3 regions of the Pseudarthrobacter sp. CC4 genome follow, and region 3 is predicted to be linked to each of the others. Evidence: riboswitches for the same ligand, from Rfam matches in the RefSeq annotation. Region 3 holds a riboswitch; each other region holds the start of a gene.
What was found. Region 3 has a riboswitch for S-adenosylmethionine ahead of metX (homoserine O-acetyltransferase MetX). Riboswitches for the same ligand answer to the same signal wherever they lie in the genome.
Positions count from the first base shown of each region.

Region 1: another riboswitch for S-adenosylmethionine. It lies ahead of PV768_RS03460 (aminotransferase class V-fold PLP-dependent enzyme); the one in region 3 lies ahead of metX (homoserine O-acetyltransferase MetX).
Region 2: another riboswitch for S-adenosylmethionine. It lies ahead of PV768_RS12605 (DUF1737 domain-containing protein); the one in region 3 lies ahead of metX (homoserine O-acetyltransferase MetX).

Region 1 covers NZ_JARCCZ010000003.1:146,292-155,946, reverse strand. The annotation lists gene PV768_RS03505 (DUF4097 family beta strand repeat-containing protein) at 1-392, shown strand, start outside; gene PV768_RS03500 (PadR family transcriptional regulator) at 392-1,003, shown strand; gene PV768_RS03495 (50S ribosomal protein bL37) at 1,130-1,204, shown strand; gene rsrA (mycothiol system anti-sigma-R factor) at 1,300-1,560, opposite strand; gene PV768_RS03485 (sigma-70 family RNA polymerase sigma factor) at 1,557-2,330, opposite strand; gene PV768_RS03480 (DoxX family protein) at 2,668-3,216, shown strand; gene aroA (3-phosphoshikimate 1-carboxyvinyltransferase) at 3,223-4,611, shown strand; gene PV768_RS03470 (ribosome small subunit-dependent GTPase A) at 4,595-5,710, shown strand; gene hisN (histidinol-phosphatase) at 5,759-6,571, shown strand; SAM riboswitch class IV at 6,731-6,844, shown strand; gene PV768_RS03460 (aminotransferase class V-fold PLP-dependent enzyme) at 6,880-8,322, shown strand; gene PV768_RS03455 (class I SAM-dependent methyltransferase) at 8,405-9,163, shown strand; gene PV768_RS03450 (metal-dependent transcriptional regulator) at 9,228-9,655, shown strand, end outside.
Region 2 covers NZ_JARCCZ010000017.1:585-10,239, forward strand. The annotation lists gene PV768_RS12595 (O-succinylhomoserine sulfhydrylase) at 1-698, opposite strand, end outside; gene PV768_RS12600 (rhodanese-like domain-containing protein) at 699-1,109, opposite strand; gene PV768_RS12605 (DUF1737 domain-containing protein) at 1,106-1,384, opposite strand; SAM riboswitch class IV at 1,397-1,511, opposite strand; gene PV768_RS12610 (GNAT family N-acetyltransferase) at 1,628-2,218, opposite strand; gene PV768_RS12615 (flavin monoamine oxidase family protein) at 2,371-3,975, shown strand; gene PV768_RS12620 (Rid family hydrolase) at 4,026-4,697, shown strand; gene PV768_RS12625 (hypothetical protein) at 4,798-5,052, opposite strand; gene PV768_RS12630 (TetR/AcrR family transcriptional regulator C-terminal domain-containing protein) at 5,318-6,028, shown strand; gene PV768_RS12635 (pyridoxamine 5'-phosphate oxidase family protein) at 6,056-6,520, opposite strand; gene PV768_RS12640 (aminodeoxychorismate lyase) at 6,587-7,516, opposite strand; gene cls (cardiolipin synthase) at 7,648-9,087, shown strand; gene pabB (aminodeoxychorismate synthase component I) at 9,100-9,655, opposite strand, start outside.
Region 3 covers NZ_JARCCZ010000010.1:1,598-11,252, reverse strand. The annotation lists gene PV768_RS08160 (hypothetical protein) at 1-47, shown strand, start outside; gene PV768_RS08155 (CoA-acylating methylmalonate-semialdehyde dehydrogenase) at 775-2,259, opposite strand; gene mmsB (3-hydroxyisobutyrate dehydrogenase) at 2,272-3,174, opposite strand; gene PV768_RS08145 (LysR family transcriptional regulator) at 3,289-4,212, shown strand; gene PV768_RS08140 (zinc-dependent alcohol dehydrogenase family protein) at 4,251-5,369, opposite strand; gene PV768_RS08135 (MFS transporter) at 5,467-6,849, opposite strand; gene metX (homoserine O-acetyltransferase MetX) at 7,030-8,145, opposite strand; SAM riboswitch class IV at 8,158-8,273, opposite strand; gene PV768_RS08125 (bifunctional o-acetylhomoserine/o-acetylserine sulfhydrylase) at 8,372-9,655, opposite strand, start outside.

The sequences.
Region 1 (9,655 bases), on a different contig from region 3:
AAGTCTCCGCCCGGAACCACACCGGTGTCCTCACCGCCAAGAGCGTCTCCGGCGAAGTGACCGCGTCCGGGCACCTGAGCAATATCCGCGCCAACACCGTCAGCGGGGACATGAGCTTTGACCTCCTGGGCTTCACGCACGATTTCGGGGCCAACTCGGTGTCCGGAGACCTCACCATCCGCCTGCCCCATGACGTCGGCGTGGACATCGTGGCCAAGTCTGCCAGCGGTGCGGTGGTGATCGGAGACCAGCGGTACACGGTGGTCGGCGGCAAGGTGGAAACCATTGCGGGCCCGGACGGACAGCTCATGCTGGTGCGGACGAACACGGTGTCCGGCAAAACCTCCATCTTCCACGGCCCGGCGATTGAAAATGCAGAAGCCGGCTCCTAATGGCCCCGGTATTCGCCCACGGCGCGCTTCGCCTCTACCTGCTGGCACTGCTTGAGTCGGGTCCCAAACACGGCTACGAGCTCATCAAGGAACTCAAGGAACGGTTTGGTGGCACCTACTCCCCCAGCGCCGGAACCATTTACCCGCGGCTGGGAAAACTTGAGGAGGAGGGTCTGGTGGCCACTGAATCCGCCGGGCGCCGGACAAACTACCGCATCACCGCTTCCGGACTGGCTGAGCTGAACCGGCGCCGTGACGAACTGGCCGGGGTGGAGAGCCAAATCTCCGCCTCCGTCCGGCGCCTGGCCGACAACCTCCGCGAGGACATCCGCAGCAACATGCGGGGCCTGCGCGCGGATCTTGCCGCCACGGCGGAGGCCGCGCGGGCCACCGCGCTGTCGACGGAATTCAAGGTCCCCGGCAGGTTGCCCCCGGAAAGCCAGCGCTCCTTGAAGGAAGCGGAAATGATGCTCCAGCGGTTCCGGGACGATCTCAGGGCGGAACTGCGGCTGCACGCAGGCAGGCAGCCGCTCAGCCCCCTGGCACTGGAAACAGTCAGGACCGTCCTCGAACAGGCCGGCATCTCGATCCGCAACTCGCTCAGACCCTAGGCCTGTACGCCCTTACAGCTGACAAAGCGCAGGTCACGCGGCCGTCCCTGGTTCGCGGGCAGCTACTTGATGTGCGAGACTTGAGGGCAGCTCTTTTGAGTACCAACAGTAAGAAGGAGGCCAGCTATGAGCAAGCGTGCACGCAAGCGTCGTGACCGTAAGCGTGGCGGCGCGAACCACGGGAAGCGCCCCAACACCTAGGCACATGCCAGGAACTACGGTTCAAGCGAAGGACCCCGGAAGCCACATGGCTTCCGGGGTCCTTCGCTGTTGTCAGCGGCGGCTGTGCGGCCGCCCTACGCGTCTACCGGCCGGATCGTGTGGATCCGGTCAAGAATGGCGTTCTTCAGGTTTTCCGGGGCAGCCTCGGTGCAGGAGCGCTTAACCATGTTGCGGATCACGCATTCGAGGTCGTACTGCTCCGTGCATTCCGGGCAATCATCAAGGTGGTTCTTGATTTCGGTGATGTCCTCGCGGGTCAAAGCACCGTCGAGGTACTCGTAGATCCGTTGCATCCGGGTGTCATCGCAATCGCCCAATCCCTGGCAGTCGCTCATTTCCTGCTCTCCTGTTGTGTGCTTCCTGCCGCGTCCGGTGATTCGGCGGCTGTCTTGAATCCGCGCTCTGCGGCGTACTCCCCCAGCATGTCCCGCAACATTCTCCGGCCGCGGTGGAGCCGGGACATCACCGTGCCGATGGGCGTGTTCATGATGTCTGAAATTTCCTTGTAGGCGAACCCTTCGACATCGGCGAAGTAGACCGCAAGGCGGAATTCCTCGGGAATGTCCTGGAGCGCCCTTTTCACGTCGGAATCCGGGAGGTGGTCCAGCGCTTCGGCCTCGGCGGACCGGAGACCGCTGGAGGTGTGGGACTCAGCCCTCGCCAACTGCCAGTCCTCGATGGTGTCCGAGTTGGACTGGAGCGGCTCCCGCTGCCGTTTGCGGTACAGATTGATGTACGTGTTGGTCAGGATGCGGTAGAGCCAGGCCTTGAGGTTCGTTCCGGGCTTGTACTGGTGGAACGCGGAGAAAGCCTTGGTGTAGGCCTCCTGGACGAGGTCCTCGGCATCTGACGGGTTCCGGGCCATGCGCATCGCCGCCGAATACAGCTGGTCGACATACTGCATCGCATCGCGCTCGAACCTCAGCCTGCGTTCTTCCACAGATTCAGTGGAAACATCCACCAGGTCCCCGCCCGTTTCCGCGGCAGGCCCGGCCACCGGGACAACGGCGGAATCGGCAGCCTCTGCTCCGGCGGCAAGACTGCTCTTCGCTTCGTCATGGGAAGCTTCATACATGGCCGAGACGGCCGGATCCAAGGTGCTCATTGCCCTCAAGTCTACTGTCAGGCTCCGCGCACGCGGCGGCCCGTACCCTGATGGTTCCGACTTAAACGTGTCCACTGCCACCGGGCCTGCTGCTTCAATTCCGTCCAACACGCGCGCCAAGGGCCCAACTCCGCTCTGCTTGTCCGGCCGGGGACCGGCGTCTGGCGATCCGTGCCCGGCCATCTGTTCCATGGTTTCACCCATGACTTCCCTGCGGACCGGTGTTCCCGGATCCGACATCCATAACCTCCCGCGCTCGGCAAATATTCCCCAAAAGTGCAAGACTAGGACGGACTCCGCCGCATTCGACGCGGTTCGTCCACCCGGGAGGAAATTCATGTCCTTTGTCCGCACGCTCGCCCGCCCCATGCTGGCCTCCAGCTTTGTCCTTGCTGGAATGGATAAGCTCAAGAACGCTGACGACACCGCGCAGCAGCTCTCGCCGCTGCTCCGCAAGGCGGCCGCCTCGCTGCCCTTCAAAACGGACGAGAAGACCCTGGCCCGCGTCATCGGCGGAACCCAGGTTGGTGCCGGCGTGCTGTTCGGGCTGGGCAAGTTCTCCAGGCTTTCGGCCACTGTGCTCACCGTGGTTTCCCTGCTCAACACGTTCGTCGAATGGCGCAGCGCAGACATCAGCAGCAAGGAAGGCCGCGACACCCGGCGTAACCAGCTCCTCAAGAACCTGTCGTTGAGCGGGGGCGCACTGCTGGCGTCAGTGGATACTGCCGGCAAGCCGGGCCTGGCCTGGCGGGCAGAGCACCTGGCCGCGGATGCACGCAAGGGCGCGTCCCACCTCGCGGCGGATGCCAGGAAGACCACCAACAAGAAACTCCACAAAGCGGACAAAGCCGTGCGCCGCGCGGTGGAGCAGGCCACGGGGGCATAACAACGAATGACCGCAGCAGCCGCCGTCCGGGATGATTCCGGCACGCCTGTCCCCCACTGGGCCGCTCCCTTCGCGTCCCGGCCCGTCAATGCCACCGTCACGGTACCCGGTTCCAAGTCGCTGACCAACAGGTACCTGGTCCTTGCAGCCCTGGCTGACGGACCGTCGCGCCTGCGCGCACCGCTGCACTCCAGGGACTCCGCGCTGATGATCGAAGCACTTCGCCAGCTGGGGGCCACCATTACGGAGGTGCCCGGGGACGGAGCCTTCGGACCCGACCTGGAAGTTGTTCCGCTGAACCCGGACGCCGCCCCGTCCCTGGCCAGGATTGACTGCGGCCTCGCCGGCACGGTCATGCGGTTCGTCCCGCCCCTCGCGGCACTGCGCAGGGGCGCCGGCGAATTCGACGGCGACCCCCACGCCCGCAAGCGGCCGATGGGAACCATCATCGAAGCACTCAAGTCGCTGGGAGTGGCCGTTTCCTCCACGGAGGGCGGCACGCCGTCGTCATTGCCGTTTGTGGTGGATGGCACGGGTGAGGTCCGCGGCGGCCACCTGGTGATCGACGCCAGCGCCTCCTCCCAGTTCGTTTCGGCGCTGCTCCTGGTGGGGGCACGGTTCACGGAGGGGCTGCACCTGGAACACGTGGGCAAACCCGTGCCCAGCCTCGACCACATCAACATGACCGTGGCCGTCCTGCGTGGGGCCGGTGTTGCCGTGGACGACTCCGTTCCCAACCACTGGGTTGTCAGCCCGGGACCCATCCGGGCGTTTGACCAGCGGATCGAGCAGGACCTGTCCAACGCCGGGCCGTTCCTCGCAGCGGCCCTGGCCTCGCGGGGCACCGTGCGGATCCCCGGCTGGCCCGAGGAAACGCAGCAGGTGGGTGACCTCTGGCGCAGCATCCTCGCCCGGATGGGCGCGGACGTCACCCTGCACGACGGCGTCCTGACAGTCACGGGCGGACCGGCCATCAAGGGCGCGGACTTCGCCGACACCAGCGAGCTGGCCCCCACCGTAGCCGCCCTGTGTGCACTGGCGGACGGGCCGTCGCGGCTGAGCGGCATTGCACACCTGCGGGGACACGAAACGGACCGGCTTGCCGCGCTGGTGGCCGAAATCAACCGGCTCGGCGGTGACGCTGAGGAGACCAGCGACGGCCTGGTGATCCGTCCTGCCAGGCTGCACGCCGGTGTCGTCCACAGTTACGCGGACCACCGCATGGCTACCGCAGGAGCCATCCTCGGCCTGGCCGTGGAGGGCGTCGAGGTGGAGGACATCGCCACCACCGCCAAGACCATGCCGGACTTCCCCCGGTTGTGGGCGGACATGCTTGCGCAGGACGGCACCCCCGAGGCGGGGGCGGAAGGTTCCAGCGGTGGCGCGGAGCACTGACTCCTGGGACGAATCCGACGTCCGGATTCGGCCCAGCAAAAAGGGCTCCAGGCCCCGCACAAAGGACAGGCCCAGCCACGACGACGCCGTCATCGGCCGGATCATCACGGTTGACCGGGGCCGTTACAGGGCTGTGGTGGGTGAGGACTCGGGCAACGAGCGTGTGGTTATTGCCGCCAGGGCAAGGGAACTGCGAAGGAACCCGGTGGTGGCGGGGGATTTCGTTTCACTCGTGGGTGACGTCTCCGGCGAGCCGGACACTTTGGCGCGGCTGGTGAAAATCCAGGACCGCAAGACGCTCCTGCGGCGCAGCGCCGATGACACTGATCCCGTGGAACGCGCCGTGGTGGCCAACGCGGACCAACTGGTCATTGTGGTGGCCGCTGCCAACCCCGAGCCACGGACTGGCTTCATCGACCGCGCCCTGGTGGCCGCCTACGACGCCGGTATCGAGCCGATCCTGCTGGTCACCAAGGCGGACATCAAGGATCCTGCGGAGCTGCTGGCCAACTACACCCACCTGGACTTCCCCGTGATCATCAGCCGGACGGCGGATGCGCAGGCCTCGGGCGTGGATGCCCGCTCCGACGACGGGCTCTCCGCCCGCCTGGACAGGGCCGCCGTCGCGGAGCTCCGGACCCACCTCGGCGGGAAAGTGACCGTGATGCTGGGGCATTCCGGCGTGGGCAAGTCAACCATGGTGAATGCGCTGACCGGGGCCGAACGGGCCACCGGAGGGGTGAACGCGGTGACCGGCCGGGGCAGGCACACGTCGTCGTCCGCCCTCGCCCTGCGCCTCGCTGACGCGCCGTCCGGCAGCTGGATCATCGACACCCCCGGCATCCGCTCCTTCGGCCTGGCCCACGTGGACCCGGACCGGATCCTGCGCTCCTTCCCGGACCTCTCCCCCGGCACGGATGACTGCGAGCGCGGCTGCAAGCACACAGCCACCGCCGTGGACTGTGGGCTGGACGCGTGGGTAGCGGGAGGCCATGCCGGACCCACCGGTTCAGCAAGGCTGGCCTCCCTGCGGCGGCTCCTGGGGACGGACCCCCGAATGGAAGCCCAGGAGGCCAAGGAGCTGGGCAGCGTTAACTGACGGGGCCCGGTTCCCGGCAGAACGGCGCGCAGACGGTAGTTTGGAACCATGATCCAACCCGCTTCGAGCTACAACGATGACCTGCGCCTGGCCCACGTCCTGGCCGACTCAGTGGACGACCAGACAATGAGCCGCTTCAAGGCGCTGGACCTCCACATCGAGACCAAGCCGGACCTGACGCCCGTCACCGATGCCGACAAGGCGGCCGAGGAGGCCATCCGCGGCCAGCTCTCCCGTTCCCGTCCGCGCGATGCCGTACTCGGCGAGGAGTTTGGCAGCACCGGCCATGGTGCGCGGCGGTGGATCATCGATCCCATCGACGGCACCAAGAATTTCGTCCGCGGCGTTCCGGTGTGGGCCACCCTGATCGCCCTCGTGGACGAAGGCGAGCCGGTGGTGGGCGTGGTGAGCGCCCCTGCACTGGGCAAGCGCTGGTGGGCGGCCAAGGGCATGGGCGCCTATATGGGACGTTCCCTGGCAGCCGCAACCCGCCTCCGCGTGTCCAACGTGTCCAAACTGTCCGACGCTTCCCTGTCATATTCGAGCCTTGGCGGCTGGAAGGAGCGCGGTAACCTCAACGAATTCCTGGGCCTCACGGAGGACGTGTGGCGTACCAGGGCATTCGGGGACTTCTGGTCGTACTGCATGGTGGCGGAAGGCTCGGTGGATATCGCCTGCGAGCCCGAGCTCAACCTCTACGACATGGCCGCCCTGGTGCCCATCGTGGTTGAAGCGGGCGGCCGGTTCACATCGCTGGAAGGTGAGGACGGCCCGTTCGGCGGCAACGCACTGGCCACGAATTCCATCCTTCACTCGGAGGTGCTGCGCCGGTTGAACCCGGACCTGGACGACCTCCTCTGACCCTCCTCTTCCGAATAATCAACGGCGGGCACCTCCGAAAGGAGGCGCCCGCCGTCGTTATCTTCGGCAAAAGCGGACCTTTTCAACTGCGCGTAACAAAGGCCTTAACATTCCAGCCGGCTTTTAGCCTGCGCGGGCTATGTCCTACGCTCTTAACCAGGTCACGAGTGCCAGCGCTAAACCCCGGTTTGCTGGCCGGCAACCCTCCATTCGCGGTGGGGTGCCCCGGGTGACGACCAGGCCGGTCCGGAACGGATGCGGCAAGCGCGGATTCCCCCAGCGGAGTCCTGTTTCAAAGTGAGGTCTCTGTGACAACAGCCACCGTCTCCCCCAACGCCGCAATCCAGCCTGACGCCGCAGCACAACCCGGACAGGACGCCCTCTTCGACCAGCGCCACGCCGCAGCCGGCCGTCCCCTGGCGGCAGTCACGGGCGCCGAAATCCAGGCTCCCCTGATCCATGGCGGGCACGTCCGGTACGCGAACCTGGACTATGGCGCGTCCGCGCCGGCGCTTTCCGTGGTGTCCGCCTACCTCAATGAAATCCTGCCGTTCTACGCGAGCGTGCACCGCGGAGCCGGCTACGCCTCCCAGATCAGCACCTCGGTCTACGAGAATGCCCGTGCCATCGTCCGGGAGTTCGTGGGCGGCCGCCCGGACGATTCCGTGATCTTCACCCGGAACACCACCGACTCCCTCAACCTGCTGGCCGGCTGCCTGCCCGTCACGAACGGCCGGGCTGACGGCGACGTCCTGTACCTCGACATTGAGCACCACGCCAACCTGCTGCCATGGCAGGGTGTCCCCCACCGCAGCATCGTGGCGGACGACACCATCGCAGGAACCATTGAGGCCGTGCGTGCCGAACTGCAGCACGGCGGGGTAAGCCTGCTCGCCGTCACCGGCGCGTCGAACGTCACGGGCGAGATCCTTCCCGTCCGTGCCCTCGCCGCACTCGCCCACGAGCACGGCGCACGGATCGTGGTGGACGCGGCCCAGCTGGCGCCGCACCGCCGCATCGACATCACCGCTGACGACGTCGACTACATCGCCTTCTCGGGGCACAAGCTTTACGCGCCTTTTGGCGCCGGTGTGCTGGTGGGCCGGCCGGACTGGCTCGACGCCGGAACACCGCACCTTGCCGGCGGCGGCGCCGTCAAGGAGGCAAGGCTCGACGGCGTCAGCTGGGCAACGGGCCCGGCCCGCCATGAGGGCGGATCACCGAACGTGCTGGGAGCGGCCACCCTGGCCCGCGCAACGCAGGTCATCGCGGGGCTGGACCAGGACCGCTGGCATGCCCATGAATCAGCCATCCGCTCCTTCCTGGTGGAAGGCCTGCAGGAGATCGACGGCGTGACCGTCCACCAGATCTTTCAGGACACCAACCCGGACACCGACACCATCGGCGTGGTCAACTTCTCGGTGGAAGGCTACGACGCCGGACTGGTGGCGGCATACCTGTCGGCAGAGCATGGCGTGGGCCTGCGTGACGGCCGCTTCTGCGCCCACCCGCTGCTGAAGCGGCTGGGGCTGCCGTCCGGATCCCTCCGTGCCAGCTTCGGCGTGGGATCCCGGCTTGACGATGCCGAGCGTCTGCTGGCAGGCATCCGGGACCTGCGGACCAAGGGGCTCGGCTGGGACTACGTGGTGGACGCGGGCCGCTGGGTTCCCGCCAACGACAACCGCACCTACCCCCACTGGGCGCCCAACACCCCGGGAACGGCCGGCGCCGCCCCCTGCATCGACGACTGACCTGCGGCGTGCGCTCAGCCACGCCCGGGCGGGTACGGTAAATTCGGAAGGTAGCAACGAGACCCAACGAAGGAGGCCACGCGTGGCACGGGGTGGCCCCAGGCTGGATCACGGCCGGCGGCGGGAGCTGGGCCAGAGCTTCCAGGATGGCGGTAGGCACTATCAGCAGGTGCGGCCCGGGTATCCCGCTGAGACAGCACAGTGGCTGGTACCTCCGGGCGCCCGGTACGCGCTCGACGTTGGTGCCGGCACGGGCAAGTTCACTGAACTGCTGCTGGGGCTGGGGCTGTCCGTCACGGCGGTGGACCCCTCAGCCGACATGCTCGGACAGCTGGCGGAACATTATCCCGGCGCCGCGGCTGTCCTGGGCACCGCGGAGGCCACCGGCCTGCCTGACTCAGCGTTCGACGTCGTCACCGTGGCGCAGGCCTGGCACTGGTGCGATGCGCTGCGGGCAAGCACGGAACTGGCCCGCGTCCTCCGCCCCGGGGGAACGCTTGGCCTGGTGTGGAACCAGCTGGACACGTCCGTCCCCTGGGTCCACCGGCTCTCGAGGATCATGCATGCCGGGGACGTCTACAAACCCGGTTTCCGGCCGCTGGTGGGGCCTGAGTTCGAGGGCTTGCAGGACCACCTGACGCATTGGCAGGACTCCGTCACCACCACCGACCTGATGGAGCTGACAAAGTCGCGCAGCTACTACCTCCGTGCGGGTGAGGCCACCCGGGCGAAGGTACTGGCGAACCTCGACTGGTACCTGCATGAGCACCTCGGACATGCGCCGGACGAAGACCTGGAGTTGCCATACCTCACCCTGGCCTGGCGGGCGGTGAGGGCATGAGTGCCCTCCACCGCCGGCCCCGCCAGTCCCCGCATGGCGGCGGCGAGCCGGTAGGCTTGATCCCGTGAAGACCAGCGCGCCCTCCTCCTCCATCGAGGACTACGTCAAGGTCATCTACTCATTCACCGAATGGCAGGACAAGCCCATCACGTCCTCCCAGCTGGCGCAGCGCCTTGGCGTGGCCAATTCCTCCGTATCGGAAATGGTCCGCAAGCTGAAGGACCAGGGCCTGGTGGACCACAAACCGTACAGTGCCATCAGGCTCACGGACGCCGGTCTCCGGCTTGCCCTTTCCATGGTGCGGCGCCACCGGCTGATCGAGACGTACCTCGTCCAGCAGCTGGGGTACAGCTGGGACGAGGTGCACGACGAAGCCGAACTGCTGGAGCATGCCGTCTCGGACACCTTCATAGAACGGATGGCAGCCAAGCTGGGCAACCCGCAGCGGGATCCGCACGGCGATCCGATCCCCACCGCCGATGGCAAAGTGTT
Region 2 (9,655 bases), on a different contig from region 3:
TCAATGAACTCCTTGGTACCCAGGATGGCGCCACCAAGCACCCGGCCCTGGCCGTCGATGTGCTTGGTGCCCGAGTAGACAATCACGTCGGCGCCGAACTGCCCGCACCGCTGCAGCAGGGGGGTGGCAAAAACGTTGTCGACGACAACGGTCGCCCCGGCAGCGTGCGCCAGGTCGCTCACCGCAGCAATGTCCACGATCTCCTGCATGGGATTGGACGGCGATTCGAAGAAGACGGCGGTGGTGGGCTCGGAGAGCGCTTCACGCCACTGCTCCAGGTCAGGGCCGTCCACGAAGACGGTCTCCACGCCCCAGCGCGGCAGGATTTCGTTCAGGATCACAAAGCACGAGCCGAAGAGTGAGCGGGCGGCAACCACCCGGTCCCCGGCCGCCAGCAGCGCACCCAGGGCGGTGAACACCGCGGACATGCCGGACGCCGTCGCGAAGCACGCCTCGGTCCCCTCAAGCAGGCGGAGCCGTTCCTGGAACGTGGCCACGGAAGGGTTGCCGTAGCGCGAGTAGACAAAGCGTTCGTCCTCGCCCGTAAAGGCCCGCTCCGCAGCGGCGGCGGATTCGTACACGAAACCGGAGTTCAGGAAGACAGCTTCGCTGGTCTCCTGGAAGTTGGTGCGGTCCAGCCCGCCGCGGACGGCCTGGGTGTCGGGGCTCCAGCCGGTGGCGTCTTCGTTGAAGGTCACTTAGTTCTTTCCCAGGTTGGTCGGCAGGCCGCGGTTCTTCCAGCCGTTGACGGTACGTTCTCCATAACGGTCCGGTTCACCCTCAAAGCCTTCCAGGACGTTGTAGGAGGTGAAGCCGGCCTGCGTGGCGGCGATAGCGGCCGCGATGGAACGCTGGCCGGAACGGCACAGGAACACCAGTTCGGTCGACTTGTCCTCGGGCGCCTGTTGGCTAAGGTCGGTGATGAAGTCGGGGTTGGGGATTCCGCCCGGGAAGGTCCACTGGATGAACAGCGGATCGTTCTCGGTGGCCTTGGTGTCGGGAATGCCGATGTGGGCCCATTCGCCCTCCGTGCGCACATCCACCAGGATGGCGCCCTGCTCGAGCTTTTCCCAGGCCTCCTGCGGGGTCAGGTCTCCGGCGTAGCTCATGCGTGGCCCTCGCCGCCGAAGTCAAGGTCATCACCGGCGGACTCGAGGTCGTCAACGGCATCTGCCACGGCAGCGTCCGCGGAAGCGATGGCTGCCGGCAGGACTACCGCCTGCGCCACGATCACGCTGCTGCCGTTGAAGGTTGCCGCCGGGCTGCCGTGGAGGACATAGCCTTCCGCCAGCGCGGCGGAGATCCGCTCGCAAAAGGCGCGGTCATCCGGCCCGCTGATGAGGCGGTATGACAGTTTCTCTTCAGGGGCAGGTGCGTCAGACACGACGATCTCCTTCTCTCACGCTTGCAGCTCGAATGGGTCGATATGCCGAGTGTTCACCTGAGGCACCCCGCCGCGAAAGGAGGGTTGCCGACCGGCCAGTCAGGGCTTGGCGCCGGTACTCATTACTCCCCAAAAACGTAACACTTGCCGCCCGCGGCCGCACCGCCGTCGTCGTCATGTTGCGTAACTGAAGTACTGTCCTGCCGTGCCGCCGGCGGAGGGTGCAGGGCCTGGCTGGGCTACTTACGGGAGCGGCAGGATCAGTTGATGCAGCAGGTGGTCCTGCCACTGCCCCGCTATTTTCAGGTACTCCGGTGCCACGCCGATCTCCCGGAACCCTGCCCGCTGCAGGATCCGGCGGGATGCCGTGTTGTGGAGCAGGGTCGCCGCCTGGATACGGTGCAGGCCAAGGGCTGTCCGCGCGTACTTGGCTGCAAAGAGGACAGCGGCCGTGCCGACGCCTTGTCCGGTAAGCCCGCCATCCACCCAGTAGCCAAGGTTCGCACTGAGGAAGGGGCCGCGGACGATTCCCGTCAGGGTGACTGTCCCGACAAGGCGCCCGCCTCTGGTGCGCGCACCTTCTAGGCCTGCACCGCCGTCGGCCTCCTCCACCAGGACCCATGGGACCTCGGATCCCAACAGGTGCTGTCCGCGCTTGGCACGGATAATTTCCGCCTGCTGCTCCTGCGTGAAGAAGGCGTCATTCCTTTCTGGCTCCCACGGTGCCAGATGTCCGCGATTCAGCTGGTACGCCGTGGCCAGGCCATCGGCGTCAGCGTCCTCGAGCAGCCGGATGAGAACCCCTTCGCGCAGGTAACCGCTGCTTCCACTCACTGGCAAAAGGCCTTTCAGGTTGGTGCTGCGTGTGCCGGAAGAGCGTTTACTTTACGGAAATCTGAACGCTACAGGACAGACACTGTCACAGCATTTGACGAAACATTTCATCCCTAGGCTCACCCTGTAACACTCCGGTGAAAGGGAACAACATGACAGATGCTACTCGCAGGAACTTCCTCCGCTACGTGGGAATGGTGGGGGGAGCCGGGGTGATGTACCAGACCATGGCAGCCATGGGACTGGCCCCGGACGCCGCGGCTCCTGCGTTCGCCGCACCCCGTGCTGACGACCTGCTGGGCAAGGGCAAGAGCGTGGTGATCCTTGGCGGCGGAATCGCGGGCCTGACCACTGCCTACGAACTGGGTAAGGCCGGCTATAAAGTCACCATCCTTGAGGCGCGGATGCGCCCGGGCGGACGCAACTGGACAGTGCGGGGCGGGACAGAGGAGGCGGATCTCCGGGGAGTCACCCAGCGCGCCGCTTTTTCGAGGGATCAGTACATGAACGCCGGCCCGGGCCGCATTCCACAGCACCACATCACGCTGGACTACTGCAAGGAACTCGGAGTGGCGATCGAGCCCTTCACCAACCAGAACGCTGACGGATACCTCTTCCGGGAGGGCAGCGGCAAGCTCTCCAATACTCCCATCCGCCACCGGGCAGCAAAGGCCGATGTTTACGGGTACGTCTCCGAACTGCTCGCCAAGGCCACGGACCAGGGTGCCCTGGACAGCTACATGAGCGCAGCGGACAAGGAGAACCTGATCTCCTTCCTGAAGAGCTTCGGCGCCATTGGCAACAAGGTCCCTGGGGATGCCGCGGCGAGCTTCAAGTACGCCGGCACCGGCCGCAAGGGATACTCGGTGGCCCCGGGTGCCGGCCTGGAGGCCGGCGTGCCCCTGGCTCCGGATGCCCTGTCCGACGTTTTCGCCAGCGGCGTGGGAAACTACTTCTCCTTCGAATTCGGCTGGGACCAGGCCATGATGATGTTCCAGCCCGTGGGCGGCATGGACCGCATCCCATACGCGTTTGAGGCAGCCATCGGCAAGGACAAATTCGTCTACGGTGCCAAGGTCCTGTCCATGAGCAACACCGCCGCAGGCGCGGCTGTTGAATACAGCAACGCTGGCGGTGAGGCCAAGCGCATCGAGGCGGACTTCGCCGTGTGCACCCTGCCCCCGCACATCGCCGCAAAGATCCCCGGCAACCTCCCCGCCGACGTGCTCGATGCCCTCAAATTCGCCACCCCCAGCGACGCCGGCAAGATCGGCATCGAATACTCCCGTCGCTGGTGGGAGGAGGACCACCGGATCTACGGCGGCATCACCAACACCAACATCGACCTCGGCAACATGTGGTACCCGTCCACCGGCTTCCACGGACAGCGCGGCACCATGGTGGGTTACTACAACACCGGCGCCAGCGCACGCATCTACAAGGAACTCAGCCCGGAGAAGCGCCTCAGCCGCGCCCTGGACCAGGGCGCGAAAATCCATGGCGACGTGTACCGCAAGGACGTGGCGGCGTCGTTCTCTGTTGACTGGGGGAGCACGGCATTCTCGGAAGGCGCCTGGGTGGGCTGGCCGTCGCAGAATGACGCGAAGTACGCCAAGCTGCTGGAGCCTTCCGGCAACATCTACTTCGCCGGGGACCACCTCAGCCATGCCATCGCCTGGCAGCACGGTGCCATGACCTCCGCCCGCGCCGCCGTCACCGCTCTGCACAGCCGGGCGGCCGCCATGGTGGCCGGATGATCCCCGCCGGCACACCCGCCAGCACTTCAGTCGACCCGCGAAAGAAGCCCATGATCCGTCGCCGTGTTTCCCTTATCGCCGCCGGCATCGCCGGCATCAGCCTCACCGCAACCGCCGCCTTCGCGGCTCCCGCGGTCTTCCAGGAACTTGCCGCTCCGAAGCCGGGCACCACAGTGTCAAACCTTCCAGCCGGCCAGGACAATCCCATGATCGCCGGCGGCGTGGCCATCGGCGCGAACACTGCCATCTATAAGACCAGCGGACTGGGGCCATCGGCGCTCAATCCGGCCGCGCCTGCGGGCAGCGAGCAGCGCTTCGTGGATACGGCGGTGTTCCCGGGCGGTGTCCTCCCGCCCGGTGTCACCATCACGGAGGCGCAGGGCATCAACGCCCTCCGCAGGATCGGCGAGAACCTTGCCCAGGCAGGACTGGATTACGACGACGTCATCACCATGCGCGTTTTCCTCCAGAATCCCGCCGGCGCGGAAAAGGCCGACTTCGACGGCTGGAACCGGGCATACCGGCAGTACTTTGCGAACACCAGCCTCGCGGACGGGGCGGCCGTGAAGGTGCCGCTGGGCTCGGCCGCGCCGGCGGAGCCGTTTGTGGCGAACCCCGCCAGGCCTTCCCGCTTCGCGCTTGAGATCGAGAACTTGCCGGTCAGCGGCTGGCTGGTGGAGGTGGAAGTGGATGCAGCCTACCCCGCCTCGGGCGGCAGGTAAGGAGTTCGGCGGGCCCCGGATAATCCGCACTCAAATGGAACGGCGTGGACCCTGTGCCCCAGGCACGTGGTCCACGCCGTATTCGTTTTGATGCCGTTGCTTAGACGAGGCCCGGGTAGCTTGCCAGGATGTAGTCGGCAGCGGCGGGGCCTTTCATGCGTAGCCCCTTGCGGCCGTGCCTGATGCGGCAATTCATGGCTATCCAGAAATTGGACTCCAAACCGGGCTTCTGCTGGTTGATGAAGCACCAGCTGGTGTACAGGCCGTAAAGGCGGTCACGGTCGAGGGTGGCGTCCGAGGCCTGGTCAATGTAGGTGGCTTCTTTTAGAAAGAGATCGAACTGCGAATGCGCCATGACGGCTTCCCTTCGCTAAGTGCGGTGGTGCCGCCGTTCGGCTACAGCAGCGAACCTCAATGCCGTGCACGGGGCATGGAGTGTTGATGAAGCCCGCGGAAATCAAGAACTAGTTGAAACCGGGGGCTACTAGTTGAAATCAAGGGCTACAGGGCGGTGTCACTGCCGCATCTACAATGTAGACTTTACTCGTAGACAACGGATTCGGCAAGCGAATGGATTACCTATCCGGGTAAAGGGCTTGCCGCCTTCCAGGACGGAAATCATGGCTTCCCCGAAAGTCCAGTCCCCCACCGGGCCGGCCCAAAAGCAAAAGCTGAGCCGGGAGCTGGTGCTGACCAAGGCGCTCGAAGTTGTTGACGCGGAAGGCTTGGAGGCGCTGACCATGCGCCGCCTTGGCCAGGAACTGGGCCGGGATCCGATGAGCCTCTACCGCTATGCGGAGAACCGCGCCGCGCTGCTGGACGGCGTCACCGAACTGGTGCTTAACGAACTCACCATCCACCCCGACGATCCCGATTGGAAAGCCCAGCTGCGCCGCATCGCACACGACCTTCGGAGCCTTGCGCTCCAGCACCCCAATGTGGTGCCGCTGCTCGTGACCAGGCCGCTCTCCACCCCGCTGGGGCTGCGGCCGCTGGGCACGCTGCGTCCCCTCGAGCAGATCCTGTCCCTGCTGATTGGGGCAGGGTTCAGCCCGTCGGACGCCCTCCACGTCTACCGCGCCTACTACGGCTTCCTCTACGGCCACATCCTGAACGAGCTGCAGGAATTCGTTGTGGACCCGGAGGAAAACGAAGTGCTGCTGCGGCTGGGACTGCACCGGTTGCCTGCCAAGGAGTTCCCGCGGCTGCGTGCGCTGGCCCCCGCCCTGGCGGACTACGAAGGATCCGCGGAACTTGACCAGGGGCTAAGCATCCTGCTCTCCGGCCTTGAAGCCCAACTGTCCCTTCAGGACGCAGGGCCAACCGGCTAGCCTGCCCGGACAGGCATTCCGGCCGAGTTATTCGAAAGAGGCCCGCCGCTTGTCCTGCTGGCGCGTGGCCCAGACGTCCGGCCGGTTCACCTTGAAACGGCGGCCGGTCAAAGCACGGGCTGTCAGCCGGATGTAGTTTGCCTTTTCTCCCGGCTGCCATGGCTCCAGCCCCAGGCTGTCCACGGCGTCCTTGTCCGCCTGGTCCTCGATGATCGCCGTATCGCCGCGCAGCACCACGCTCCAGGCCTCTTCGGTATGGGGATCGTAGCCGTCGATCTCCAGGGCGGCAGGCCTCTCTGTCAGGGCACTCCACAGCTTGGTGACGCCGGCCGTACGGAACGCGATGCTGCGGCGGTGCACCACGTAGTTGATTGGAAAGATCTCGGGGTGGCCGTCAACCACCAGTGCAAGGCGGCCGACAGTGTCATTGGCCAGGAGTTCCCAGCATTCGTCAAAGGTCAGGTTGTCATTCGGCTGCGTCTGCGAGTCCATGAACCAAACCTTACGGCCACTGCCCCCGCCGAACCTAGAGCGCAAAGGCCGGAATCACAGGACCGTTTACTGGATGCCCGCGAACAACTCGTTCAGTTCGGCGGTCAGCTCCTTCTGGACGGAGGGCGTGCCGATTTCCTTGCCGTCGATCCGGTTGACCGGCGCCAGCAAACGGACGCTGGAGATCAGCCACACCGCGTCGGCATCCAGCAGGTCCTGCGGCTCAAGCGGGCCGTAGCCCAGTTCCCAGCCCGCAGCCTTCGCCGCGGTGAACAGCGCGCCCTGCGACGTGCCCGGCAGGATGCCGCTGTCCAGCTGGGGCGTGATGAGGCGCTTGACGGAAGTGCCGTCGTCGGACGTTCCTGCGTGGGCCAGCAGCACGGTGGAGGTGGGCCCTTCCAGTACCCGGCCGTCGGAGGAGATGAAGATGACGTCGTCCGCGCCCTGTTTATGGGCATGGCGCAAAGCGGCCATGTTGACGGCGTAGGACAGCGTCTTCGCGCCGAGCAGCAGCCAGGGGGCGCGCTCGGCGGCGTCGCTGTCGTAGCCCCGGTCAAGGAGGATGACGTCGATTCCCGTCTCCCGCTGGCGGCGCGCCAACGCCCCCGTGGGGGACACCTGGACCCAGGCGGTGGGCGCGGTGGCGCCCTCCACACCGCGGGTCACCACCAGTTTGACCACGAGTTCGTCCTCGGCGGCGGAGGCAGGCGGATACTCGGACCGGTACTCGCTCAGTGCAGTCCCGATGGCCCTGCGCCACTCGTCCTCCGGCGGGATAACCAGGTCAAGGGCGTCCGCGGAGCGGGCCAGGCGGTCAAGGTGGGCCTGGACCTTCCGCACGTTGCCGCCTACAGCCAGCATGGTTTCGAAGATCCCGTCCCCGCGGGTGGCGCCCTGGTCCGTGACCAGGAGCTGGGGCTTGGAGGCATCGGCGAGCCGGCCGTCCGGGAACGCGGGGTCGAGGAAAACGAGAACCACGGAAGCTGGAGAGGTCATGGCTCCAGCTTAGTGCGGCGCCGCACGGATAAGCTGGGCAGAGTGCCCTGGCTGGAAACGGTCCGCCGGGAGCCCATCCTCCGGGGGTTTATTTCGTGTTGTGGCCATTCTCGCTTGCCGGCACCGCGCCAATGTGGGTGGTGGTGCTGCTGGGCGTCGCCGACCTCCTGATCAGGGTGCTGGCTGTGGGCATCATTCCGGGCAACAGGCGTCCCACCACGGCGATGGCGTGGCTGCTGGGCATTTTCTTTGTGCCGTTCGTGGGCATCCTGCTGTTCCTGCTGTTCGGCAACTTCAAGCTGTCCAGCCGCCGGCGGGCGCAGCAGCAGCGGGTCAACGAACGCGTGCGGGCCGGGATCTCCTCGCTTTCCGACGTCGAAAGCGACTACCCCGGACCGGAATGGGTGAAGTCCGCCGCGGAACTGAACCGCCGGCTCGGGTCCCTGCCCATGGTGGACGGCAACTCCGTTGACCTGATTCCCGGCTATCCGGACTCGATCCTGCAGATGACGGAGGCCGTGCGCAAGGCGAAAGAGTTTATCAACGCCGAGTTCTACATCATGAGCACGGACCACATCACCGACGACCTCCTCACCGCGCTGGAGGAGGCCGCCGAGCGCGGCGTCGAAGTCCGCGTGCTGTTCGACCACATCGGGACCCTGCGGGTCCAGGGCTACCGGAAGCTCCTGAAGCGGCTCCGCGCGGGCAAGATCCAGTGGAAGCGCATGCTTCCGCTCCTGCCCATCCACGGCCAGTGGCGCAGGCCTGACCTGCGGAATCACCGCAAAATCATGGTGATCGACGGCGAGGTTGCCTTCACCGGCTCGCAGAACCTGATCGAGCCCTCCTACAACAACCCCCGGCACCGCAAGGCGGGCCGCGAATGGGTGGAGCTCATGGCGCGCCTGCACGGGCCCATTGTGACCACATTGAATGTCGTCTTTGCCACCGACTGGCTCAGCGAAACCGACGAATCCCTGGAGCACCAGCTGCAGATCCCGTCCAACCCGCACCCCGGGAACGTGACGGCGCAGGTGGTGCCGAGCGGCCCGGGGTTCATCACCGAGAACAACTTGCGGCTTTTCAACACGCTCATCTACTCCGCCCAGCACCGGATATCGATCTGCAGCCCGTACTTCGTCCCGGATGATTCCCTGCTCTACGCCATCACCACCGCTGCCCAGCGCGGTGTGGACGTGGAGCTGTTCGTCTCCGAGAAGGGCGACCAGTTCCTGGTCCACCACGCCCAGCGGTCCTATTACGAGGCCCTGCTGGAAGCCGGCGTCCGGATCTACCTGTACAAGGCCCCGTTCGTGCTCCACGCCAAGCACTTCACCATCGACGACGAGGTGGCGGTGCTGGGCTCCAGCAACATGGACATGCGTTCCTTCTCCCTGAACCTTGAGGTGTCCGTGATGCTGCTGGGCGAGGACATCGTCACCAAGATGCGTGCGGTGGAGGACACCTACCGGGACATCTCCCACGAGCTGAAACTGGCGGACTGGATCAACCGGCCCCTGGCGGCCCGCTACGTGGACAACGTGGCGAGGCTGACCGCCACCGTCCAGTAAAAACTCCGGGGGTCAGGCGTCCGGGAAGTCCGCTCCCAGGGTGGAGAGGACGCCGAACGCCTTGGTGCGGATTTCCTCGTATTCGTCCTCCGGGACCGAGTCGGCGGTGATGGCGCCCCCGACGCCGAGCGTCAGTTCCGCCGTTCCGTCGCCGGCGGCGTCGATCACCAGGGTCCGGATGGCGACGGCGAGGTCCGTGGCGCCGTTCAGCGAGAAGTAGCCGATGGCGCCGGAGTAGAGCCCGCGCCCGCCACCTTCGAGCCGGTCCAGGATGGCCATGGTGCTGATCTTGGGGGCGCCGGTCATCGAGCCCGCCGGGAAGCAGGCGGCCACGGCTTCGGCCCGGGAGGATCCCCGCTGCAGCTGCGCATCGATCGTGCTCACCATCTGGTGCACCGTGGCGTAGCTCTCGATGGCGCAGAGCCTGCTGACCGTGACGGAGCCCGGGACCGCGAAATGGCTCAGGTCGTTACGCAGCAGGTCCACGATCATGATGTTCTCGGCGCGGTCCTTCAGCGACGACGCCAGGTCCGTGCGAAGCTGCGCGTCCTCCTGCGGGTCGGCAGCC
Region 3 (9,655 bases):
CCATGGAGGAGTACATGACCCGCCGCAGCGAAATCATGAACGGCTAGTCCTTCCCGCAAAAGCAGCGCGGGGTCACTTAATGCCCGATATCCCGTTACGGTCGGGCATGAAGTGACCCCGCGTTGCTCTTTCAGGGGGCCAAATTCTATGAACAGCCCCCTCCCCCAGGCGGATACTGTGCCCTAAAGTCTCGGCCCTGAAGCCTGACGCGACCGTTCCCCGTTTTTGGGGTCCGCATCCGTCCCGGAATTCGGCACGGATGCCCTAACTGGATTCCTTCCAAAAGCACAAGGTTCGAAAGGTCGTGGAGCATGGCCACCGTCAGGAGATTGGCCGTCGCAGTACTAACCATCGGGGCTATCGCCCTCGGCACCGGATCCGCGCGGGCGGACGTTCCGGAATTCGCCAAAAGCGTTTGCCGCCGATAATGGCACATCCGGGAAACTGGTGATCCTGAACAAAACCGTCTACACCTGCGACGACGGGACCGGCACGTTCAATGCCATGAAGCATGTTTCATCACCTTTGCAGACGATGGCACCTCCACGAACTCCGGACACATTAGCCTGCAGGGCGGTACGGGCGACTACGCCGGGCTGGCGGGGAATGGAGTCGACGAGGGTGAAGCAGCGGGTGGAACTGGTGTAGGCCGGATCTCGGGTGTTCTGGTCCGATAACTGAACGGAAAGCAACGCGAGGTCACGTCCGGCCCAAGATCCGGCAGCGGATGGGCGCGAAGTGACCCCGCGTTGCTGTTACGGGGTGCCGCTGGTTTCAGTCCACCTGCGGGAAGCCCAGGTCAATCACCGACGTTGCGGGGTCCGGCCACCGCGTGGTGACCACTTTGCCCCTGGTGTAGAACCGGATGCTCTCCGGCCCGTACATGTGCGTGTCCCCGAACAGCGAGTTCTTCCAGCCGCCGAAGGAAAAAGTGCCCACCGGCACCGGGATGGGCACGTTGACGCCCACCATGCCCGCCTCGACGTCGAACTCGAATTGCCGCGCGGCGCCGCCGTCGCGGGTGAAGATGGCAACCCCGTTGCCGAACTCGTTGTCGTTGACCAGGCGGACTGCGTCACTGTAGGTGTCCACGCGGACCACGGACAGGACGGGGCCGAAGATTTCGTCGTCGTACACCTTCATTCCCGGCTTCACGTGGTCCACCAGGCTGACACCGATGAAGAACCCGTTTGAATCGAACTGCTGCGAGCGCCCGTCAACAACCACCGTGGCGCCCTCGTTTTCCGCGCCCGCCACATAGGACGCCACTTTGTCGCGGTGTTCTGCAGTGATCAGCGGGCCCATCTGCGAAGCAGGATCGGTGCCCGGACCGATCTTCAGGGTGGCCATCCGGGTTTTGATGGCCCCGACGAGGTCGTCGGCGATATTGCCGACGGCGACGAGCACGCTGACCGCCATGCAGCGCTCACCCGCAGAGCCGTAGGCAGCCGAAATGGCCGCGTCCGCCGCCATGTCCAGGTCAGCGTCAGGCAGGACCACCATGTGGTTCTTGGCGCCGCCCAGGGCCTGGACCCGCTTGCCATGGTCCGCTGCACGCTTGTAGATCGACTGCGCGATGGGCGTTGATCCCACGAAGCTGACGGCTTTGACGTCCGGGTGCTCGAGCAGGACGTCCACCGCCTCCTTGTCGCCCTGGACCACGTTCAGCACGCCGGCAGGCAGGCCCGCCTCCGCGAAGGCCTCCGCAATGAACACGGCTGACGACGGATCCTTTTCGCTGGGCTTCAGGAGCACTGTGTTGCCGCAGGCCAAGGCGCTGCCGATCATCCAGAGCGGGACCATGGCCGGAAAATTGAACGGGGTGATGCAGGCAACGACGCCCACGGGCTGCCGGACCGAGTGGACGTCCACGCCGCTGGACACCTGCTCTGAGCGTTCGCCCTTGAGCATGTGGGACAGCCCGGTGGCGAACTCGATGTTCTCGAGGCCGCGGGAGATCTCCCCTTCGGCGTCGGAGAGTACCTTGCCGTGCTCGCTGGTCAGGATGGCAGCCAGCTCAGGCTTCCGCTGGGTCAGGATTTCGCGGACGCGGAAGAAGATGTTGGTCCGCTTGGCGAGGCTCGTTGCCCTCCATGCGGGCAGCGCGGCTTTGGCGGCGGCAATGGCTTCCTCCACCCGGGCCGCGGAGGCCAGGGCCACCTGCTTGTCCTGCTCTCCGGTGGCGGGGTTGAAGACGGGGCCGAAGCGCTCGGCATCGGTGACGAGGCTGCCGTTGATGTAATGCGGGATGGTCTGCATGGTGTCTCTCTTCTACTTTGTTGAATCCAGTGAGCCGTCAACGAGCTTGATGATCATGGAGCAGTCCTTGCCGGACTCGCCCGCATCAATGAGGCGCTGGTACAGCTGCTGGACGTGCTTGCCGATTTCGAGCGGTGTGCCGGTGTCCTCGGCAGCGCTGATGGCCAGGCCGATGTCCTTGTTCGCCAGTTCGGCCGTAAACGTCGGTTCGAAATCGTTGTTGGAGGCCGCGGTGGGGACCACGCCGGGAACGGGGTACCAGGTCCTCAGGGCCCAGCTGTCCCCTGAGGAAACGGAGGCGATGTCCCAGAACACCTTCTTGTCCAGGCCGAGCCGGTCCGCCAGGACGGCTCCCTCGGCCGTGGAGGCCAGGTTGATCAGGAGCATCAGGTTGTTGCAGATCTTGGCCGCCTGGCCGGTGGTGGCTCCCCCGGTAGGGATGATGTTGGCGGCCATCGGTCCGATGTAGGTGGTCGCGTCGGCCACGGCGCCCGGTTCACCGCCCACCATGAAGGTCAGCGTCCCTGCCTTGGCGCCGCTCATCCCGCCCGAAACAGGGGCGTCCACGAAGCGGAAGCCGGCGGCAGCAGCGGCGTCGTGCAGTTCCTTCGCTGCGGCGATGTCGATGGTGGAGGAATCCACCAGCAGTGTGCGGGTGTCGGCATGCGCCAGCACCCCGTCCCCGCCCAGGTAGACAGCCTTGGCGTGCTCGCCCTTCGGAAGCATGGTGAACACCACGTCCGCTCCGGCCACGGCCTCGGCGATGCTCCCCACCGGCTTCACCCCGCCGGCCTCGGCTGCGGCAAGCGCCGCAGGGTTGAGGTCAAACCCCCGAACGTCGTGCCCCGCCTTTGCGAGGTTTCCGGACATGGAACCGCCCATGTTTCCCAACCCGATCCAACCGACAACTGCCATGGCATAAGCTCCTTTGCTGTGCATCCGGCCGAAGGCGGCCGGGAGGTCCGTGTCCACCATCACACCCTGCTACAGTGCAATCAAGGGGAAAAATCACAGATGGTATGTGCACTGATGCACACGAACGAAAGGCACGCGGTGGCGCGGCTTCCAAGTCCGGACGACCTGCTGATTCTCTTGACCGTAGCCCGGCTGGGGCGTTTCAACGCCGTCGCTGAAACGCTGGGCACCACGCACACCACCATCTCGCGCCGGATCCTCGCCCTGGACAAGCAGTTGGGCGGCCGGACCCTGGAGCGCAGCCCGCACGGCTGGGAGCTGACGGAACTCGGGGCTTCGGCCGTCGCCGCGGCGGAAGCCATTGAAGAAACACTGGGGTCGCTGGCCGCCGTCACGGGCCAGGACCGGGATGCCCTGTCCGGCATGGTGCGCATCAGCACCTCCGACGGTTTCGGCGCCGAATTCGTCACGCCAGCGCTGGTCCGGCTCCAGCAGCGGCACCCGATGCTGGATGTGGAGATGCTGAGCGCCACGCGCAAGGTCAGCCAGAACCGCTCCGGTGTGGACCTGGAAGTGGTGGTCGGCCGCACCGACGTAAGCAACGCCCAGGCCATCTTCCTGACCAACTACTTCCTCAGGCTCTACGCCAGCCCCGCCTACGCGGCCGCCCGCGGCCTGCCGGAGACGCCCGACGGCGTGGGGCAGCACGGCTTCGTCTCCTACGTCGAGTCGGCCCTCCAGGTTGCCGAACTGGGCCACCGGTCCTCGCAGCTGCCGATGCCGAAGTCCAGCTTCCAGGCCACGAGTATCTTTGCCCAGGTTGAGGCGGTGCGCCGCGGCGCAGGCATCGGGCTGCTTCCGAACTTCATGGTGGCGCACAACCCGGAGTTCGTTCCGGTGCTCCCCGAAGCGTTCCAGCGCCAGGTCCCCATCTGGGCGGTGGCCCGGCCGGAATCGCTGCGGTCCGCCCGGGTGCAGGCCGTGATCGGTGCACTTCAGCATGAGGTGGCGGAACGCCAGGACCTGCTGGCAGCCTAGGCTGTTGGCAGTCTGGCCTGAAGGCAGCCAGGCCGGCCTCACGCCTGGAAAAGCCGCCTCACCACCTGCCCGGCGGCGAGCGCATCGAGGCCTTCGTTGATCTCCGCCAGTGGCCTGGTGTCGGTGTGCAGCAGCTCAACGGGGAGCCTGCCCTCGCGCCAATACCCGAGGTACAGGGGAATGTCCCGGCCGGGCACGGCGTCGCCCATGTAGGAACCGAGCAGCCGCTTGCCCGCCCCCGCGAACTGGAGCGCGGGGACCGTCAATTCTGCGGTGGGGTGCGGCAGGCCTACGGAGACCACGGCGCCGCCGCGCGTCACGTGCTCCAGGCACGAGGCGATGACCCGCGCTGATCCCACGGCTTCGACGGCGGTGTCCACGCCGTCACCGGTGGCTTCGGCAATCAGCCGAGGGGCGTCGTCGGGGGTCCCCACGGCGGTTGCGCCGCATTTCAGGGCGAGCCCGTGCTTGCCCACGTTGGGATCGATGGCGATCACGGCGGACGCTCCGGCGAGCGACGCGGCCATGACGGCCGAAAGTCCCACGGCTCCGAGGCCAAAAACAGCCACGGCCTGGCCCGGCTGGACGGCCGCGGTGTTCAGGACAGCTCCCATCCCGGTGAGCACGGCGCAACCGAACATCGCCGCCACGGTGTCCGGGACGTCGTCGGCGATGACCACCACTGACTCCCGCGCCACCACGGCGTAATCGGCGAAAGCCGAAACCCCCAGGTGGTGGTTGATCCGCTCCCCCGCGGGCGTGCGCAGCAGCGCCTCGCCGTGCAAAAGGTCACCGGAGCCGTTGACCTCGGCGGCCCGGTGGCAGAGCGCGGGCCGCCCCGCCCGGCAGGCACGGCAGGCACCGCAGCTGGGGACGAAGACGAGGACCACATGGTCTCCGGGGGAAACGTCCGTGACGCCCTCACCAACCGTGGCAACCCGTCCCACAGCCTCATGCCCCAACGCCATGGGAAGCGGCCTGACTCGGGATCCGTCCACCACGGACAGGTCCGAGTGGCACAGGCTTGAGTAGGTGATGGTGACGCCCAGTTCACCGGCCCGGGGTTCGGGCCGGTCGAGGTCCTGCACCACCAGGGGCTGCGCGTCGGCATAGCTGGTGCCGGGAGGAACTGTGGAATAGAGGACTGCTGCTCGCATGGTGTTCCTGACTTTATGTTGGTGGACAGGCAGCTGCCCGGGCCTGCGTGGCCGCAGGTCCGGGCAGTCGGGTTGCTCTGTTGTCGTTTGGCCGTGCCTACTTCTTGGCGGCGGCCAGAAGGTCGGCGGTGCCCTGGGCGTCGGCGGCGTCGACATCATGAAGGGAGATGCCGCGGGTTTCCTTGAGGAAGTACACCGAAATAGCGGTTACCACGCAGGCGCCCAGCAGGTACAGCGCCACAGGAACGGAGGACTTGAAGCTGCCCAGCAGGGAGCTGGCGATGATCGGCGCGAGCGAGCCGGCCACGATGGAGGTCACCTGGTAGCCCAGGGAAACGCCCGAGTACCGCATCCGGGTGGGGAACATTTCCGCCATGATGGATGGCTGGCCGGCGTACATGAGGGCGTGGAACAGCAGGCCGATGGTGATGGCCGCCAGGATAACCATGTCATTGCCGGTGTCCATCATGGGGAACGCGAAGAAGCCCCAGGTTCCGGCGAGGATTGCACCGGCCATGTACACCGGGCGGCGTCCCAGTGCGTCGGACATCTTGCCCACCAGCGGGACTGAGCAGAAGTGGATGAAGTGCGCCACCAGGAGGAGGAGCAGGATACGGGAGGTGTCCGTCTGCACAACCACCTTCAGGTAGGTGATGGAGAACGTGACCACAAGGTAGTAGAGGATGTTCTCCGCGAAGCGCAGGCCCATGGCGGTGAAGACGCCGCGCGGGTACCGACGGAAGACTTCGGCAACACCGTAGCCCTTGTTCTCGACCGTGACTTCCTTGCGGGCCTCGAGGAAGATCGGAGCGTCCTGGACCTTGGTGCGGATGTAGTAGCCGATGATCACGATCACTGCGGAGAGCCAGAAGGCTACGCGCCAGCCCCAGCCGAGGAAGGCTTCCTGGGAGAGGGTGGAGGACAGGGTGAACAGCACGGCGGTGGCGAGCAGGTTGCCCATGGGGACAGCGGACTGCGGCCAGCTTGACCAGAAGCCGCGGGACTTGTTCGGGCTGTGCTCGGCGACGAGGAGCACGGCGCCGCCCCATTCGCCGCCCACAGCGAAGCCCTGGACGAAGCGCAGGAACACCAGCAGCGCCGGTGCCCAGTAGCCGATCTGCGCAAAGGTCGGCAGGCAGCCCATGAGGAAGGTGGCAACACCCACCAGGATGATGCTCAGCTGCAGCAACTGCTTGCGGCCGAATTTGTCGCCGAAGTGGCCGAAGACGATGCCGCCGATGGGTCGGGCAACGAAGCCGACGGCGTAGGTGACGAAGGCTGCGATGATGCCGTCCAGCTCGGTTCCGGAGTTCGGGAAGAACATCTTGCCGAACACCAGCGTGGCGGCGGAGGCGTAGAGAAAGAACTCGTACCACTCAACCACGGTGCCGGCCATGGAGGCCGTGACGACTTTCTTCAGGCCTGTGGCCTTGACGTCGGTTTCCTCGGGCCGCCGCGCGGCGGACTTTTCCGTACTCATTGATGAACTCCTTCGGCGTCTTCTTCGACACCACTGGGACAGTCTGTGGCGGAGACGTGTGATTTTGGCCACGAACCGCCGGGTCCCAACGAGTATGGTCCGCCTGAACGCCAAGCTCAACGGCGAATCATGCAGAGGCTATCTGCATAAATGCACAAAAGTGTGCCTGCGAGGGCGGCCTTAGGCCGAGAGGTGCACCCGAAGCTGATGGCCCAGCTGGCCTATTTCCGTCAGGAAGCCGTCATGGCCGATCGGCGCCTCAATGACATGCACGTCCACTTCTCCCGGCAGGGCCGCGGCAAGTTCGCGGGACTGGGACGGGAAATACAGCCGGTCCGAATCCACGGCGGCCACGAAGAACCTGGCGGTGGATCTCGCCAGGGTCTCGGTCAGGGTCCCCCGGTCCCGGCAGATGTCATGGCTCATCAGCGCCTCGGTGAGGGCGATATAGCTGTTTGCGTCGAAGCGCTTCACGAGCTTGCTGCCCTGGTGGTCCAGGTAGCTTTCCACCTGGTAACGGCCGCGGGCGGCCAGCGCCTCACCCTTCAGGGGCGACTCCGGCGCCTGGGGTTCCCGGCCGAAGCGGCCCTCCAGTTCAGCGGCGGACCGGTAGGTGATGTGGGCGATGCGCCGGGCAAGTGCCAGCCCGGCTTCGGGGCAGGGCCCGCCGTAGTAGTCGCCGCCGTTGAAGTGGGGGTCCTGCCGGATGGCCAGGGTCTGGGCCTGCGCGAAGGCGATCTGTTCTGCCGTGCTCGCGGCGCCCACCGAGATGACGGCGCAGCGCTGCACCCTCTCGGGGTAGGTCACGGCCCACTCAAGGGCGCGGGCGCCGCCCATGGATCCGCCCAGGACCGCGAACCAGCTGTTGATGCCCAGCTGGTCAGCCAGCCGGGCCTCCGCCACCGTACTGTCACGCAGGGTAACCAGGGGGAAGCGGGAGCCCCAAGGGGTTCCATCCGGGGCGGCCGACGACGGCCCCGTGGAGCCGTAGCAGCCGCCCACGATGTTGACGGACACCACGAAGAACTTGTCCGTGTCCACGGGAGCGCCGGGACCGGCCAGCTGTTCCCACCAGCCTTCTTCGTCCGTGTCGCCGCGGGTCACGTGGGTGCTGCCGGTCAGGGCGTGCTCGATCAGGATGGCATTGCTGGCATCGGCGTTGAGCGTGCCCCAGGTTTCGTAGGCCAGCGTGACGTCCGGGAGGTATCCCCCGGCTTCAAGTTCCAGCCCCCCAATGGAGGCATAGCGGACAATTCCGTGCTCGGGGACGGTGGTTCGGGTGACGGTAACCGTCATGGCAAGACCTCTTCTACGCGCTTGCCCGCCGTCGAATGACCGGCAGGCCAGGTCTTCACCCGGGGCACCCCACCGCGGAAGGAGGGTTGCCGGCCAGCAAGCCGGGGCTGTCACTGGCACTCATGACCTGGTACGAGTGTACGAAACAGCCCCCGTCTGCTGCCAAGAGTGTGACTGGTTGTGACTTCCCCGGCGTGCCGCCGTCTCGGGTTCTTTGTGCGTCCGGCTAGGCCCCGGTCGCGTCCTTTGCTGCCCGAAAGCCCGCTTCGAGGTCCGCCAGGATGTCATCGATGTGTTCGATTCCCACCGACAACCGGACCAGGCCGGGGGTCACGCCGGCGACGGCCTGCTGCTCCGGGGAAAGCTGGCTGTGGGTGGTCGACGCCGGGTGGATGACAAGGGAGCGGACGTCGCCGATGTTTGCCACGTGGGAGTGCAGCTCCAGCGCGTCAACGAAGCGCTTGCCGGCCTCGGCCCCGCCAGCCAGGTTGAAGGAGACAATCGCGCCCGTGCCCTTGGGCCCGTACTTGCGGCCCCGCTCGTACCACGGGCTGGAGGGCAGCCCCGCGTAGGCGACGGATTCGACGTCGTCCCTTCCTTCCAGCCAGCGCGCCACTTCCGTGGCGTTGGCAACATGGCGTTCCACCCGCAGGCTCAGCGTTTCCAGGCCCTGGGCGATCAGGAACGCGTTGAACGGGGAGACGGCAGAGCCCAGGTCCCGGAGCAGCTGGACGCGGGCCTTGAGGATATAGGACAGGTTGGCGCCCAGGGCACCGTCCTTGCCGAGGTCCCGGGCGTACACCAGCCCGTTGTAGGTGGGGTCCGGGGTGTTGAAGCCCGGGAACCTCGCAGGGTCCTTGCCGAAGTCGAACTTGCCGGAGTCCACGATCACCCCGGCAATCGCGGATCCGTGGCCGCCCAGGTACTTGGTTGCGGAATGGACAACGATGTCCGCTCCCCATTCCAGCGGCCGGATCAGGTACGGGGTGGACAGGGTGTTGTCCACGATCAGGGGCACGCCGGCATCATGGGCGATGCCTGACACGCCCTCGATATCCAGGACGTCCTGGCGGGGGTTGGACACCACTTCGGCGAAGAAGAGCTTGGTGTTTGGCTGGACCGCGTCGCGCCACTGGTCCAGGTTGTCCGGGTCCGCCACGAAGGTCACGGAAATGCCGAACTTCTTTAGGGTGTGTGCGAACAGGTTGTAAGTCCCGCCGTACAGGCTGGGGCTGGCAACGATATGGTCCCCCGCCTCGGCGATATTGAGGACAGCGAAAGTCTCTGCTGCCTGTCCTGAACTCAGCAGGAGTGCTCCCAATCCGCCCTCAAGGCTGGCGATCCGCTGTTCCACGGCATCCTGGGTGGGATTGCCGATGCGGGTGTAGATCGGCGCCAGTTCAGCGAGGGCAAAACGGTTGGCGGCGCTTTCCGCGCTTGGGAATACGAAGGACGTGGTCTGGTAGATAGGGAGTGCACGGGCGCCGGTGGCACTGTCCGGCTCCTGTCC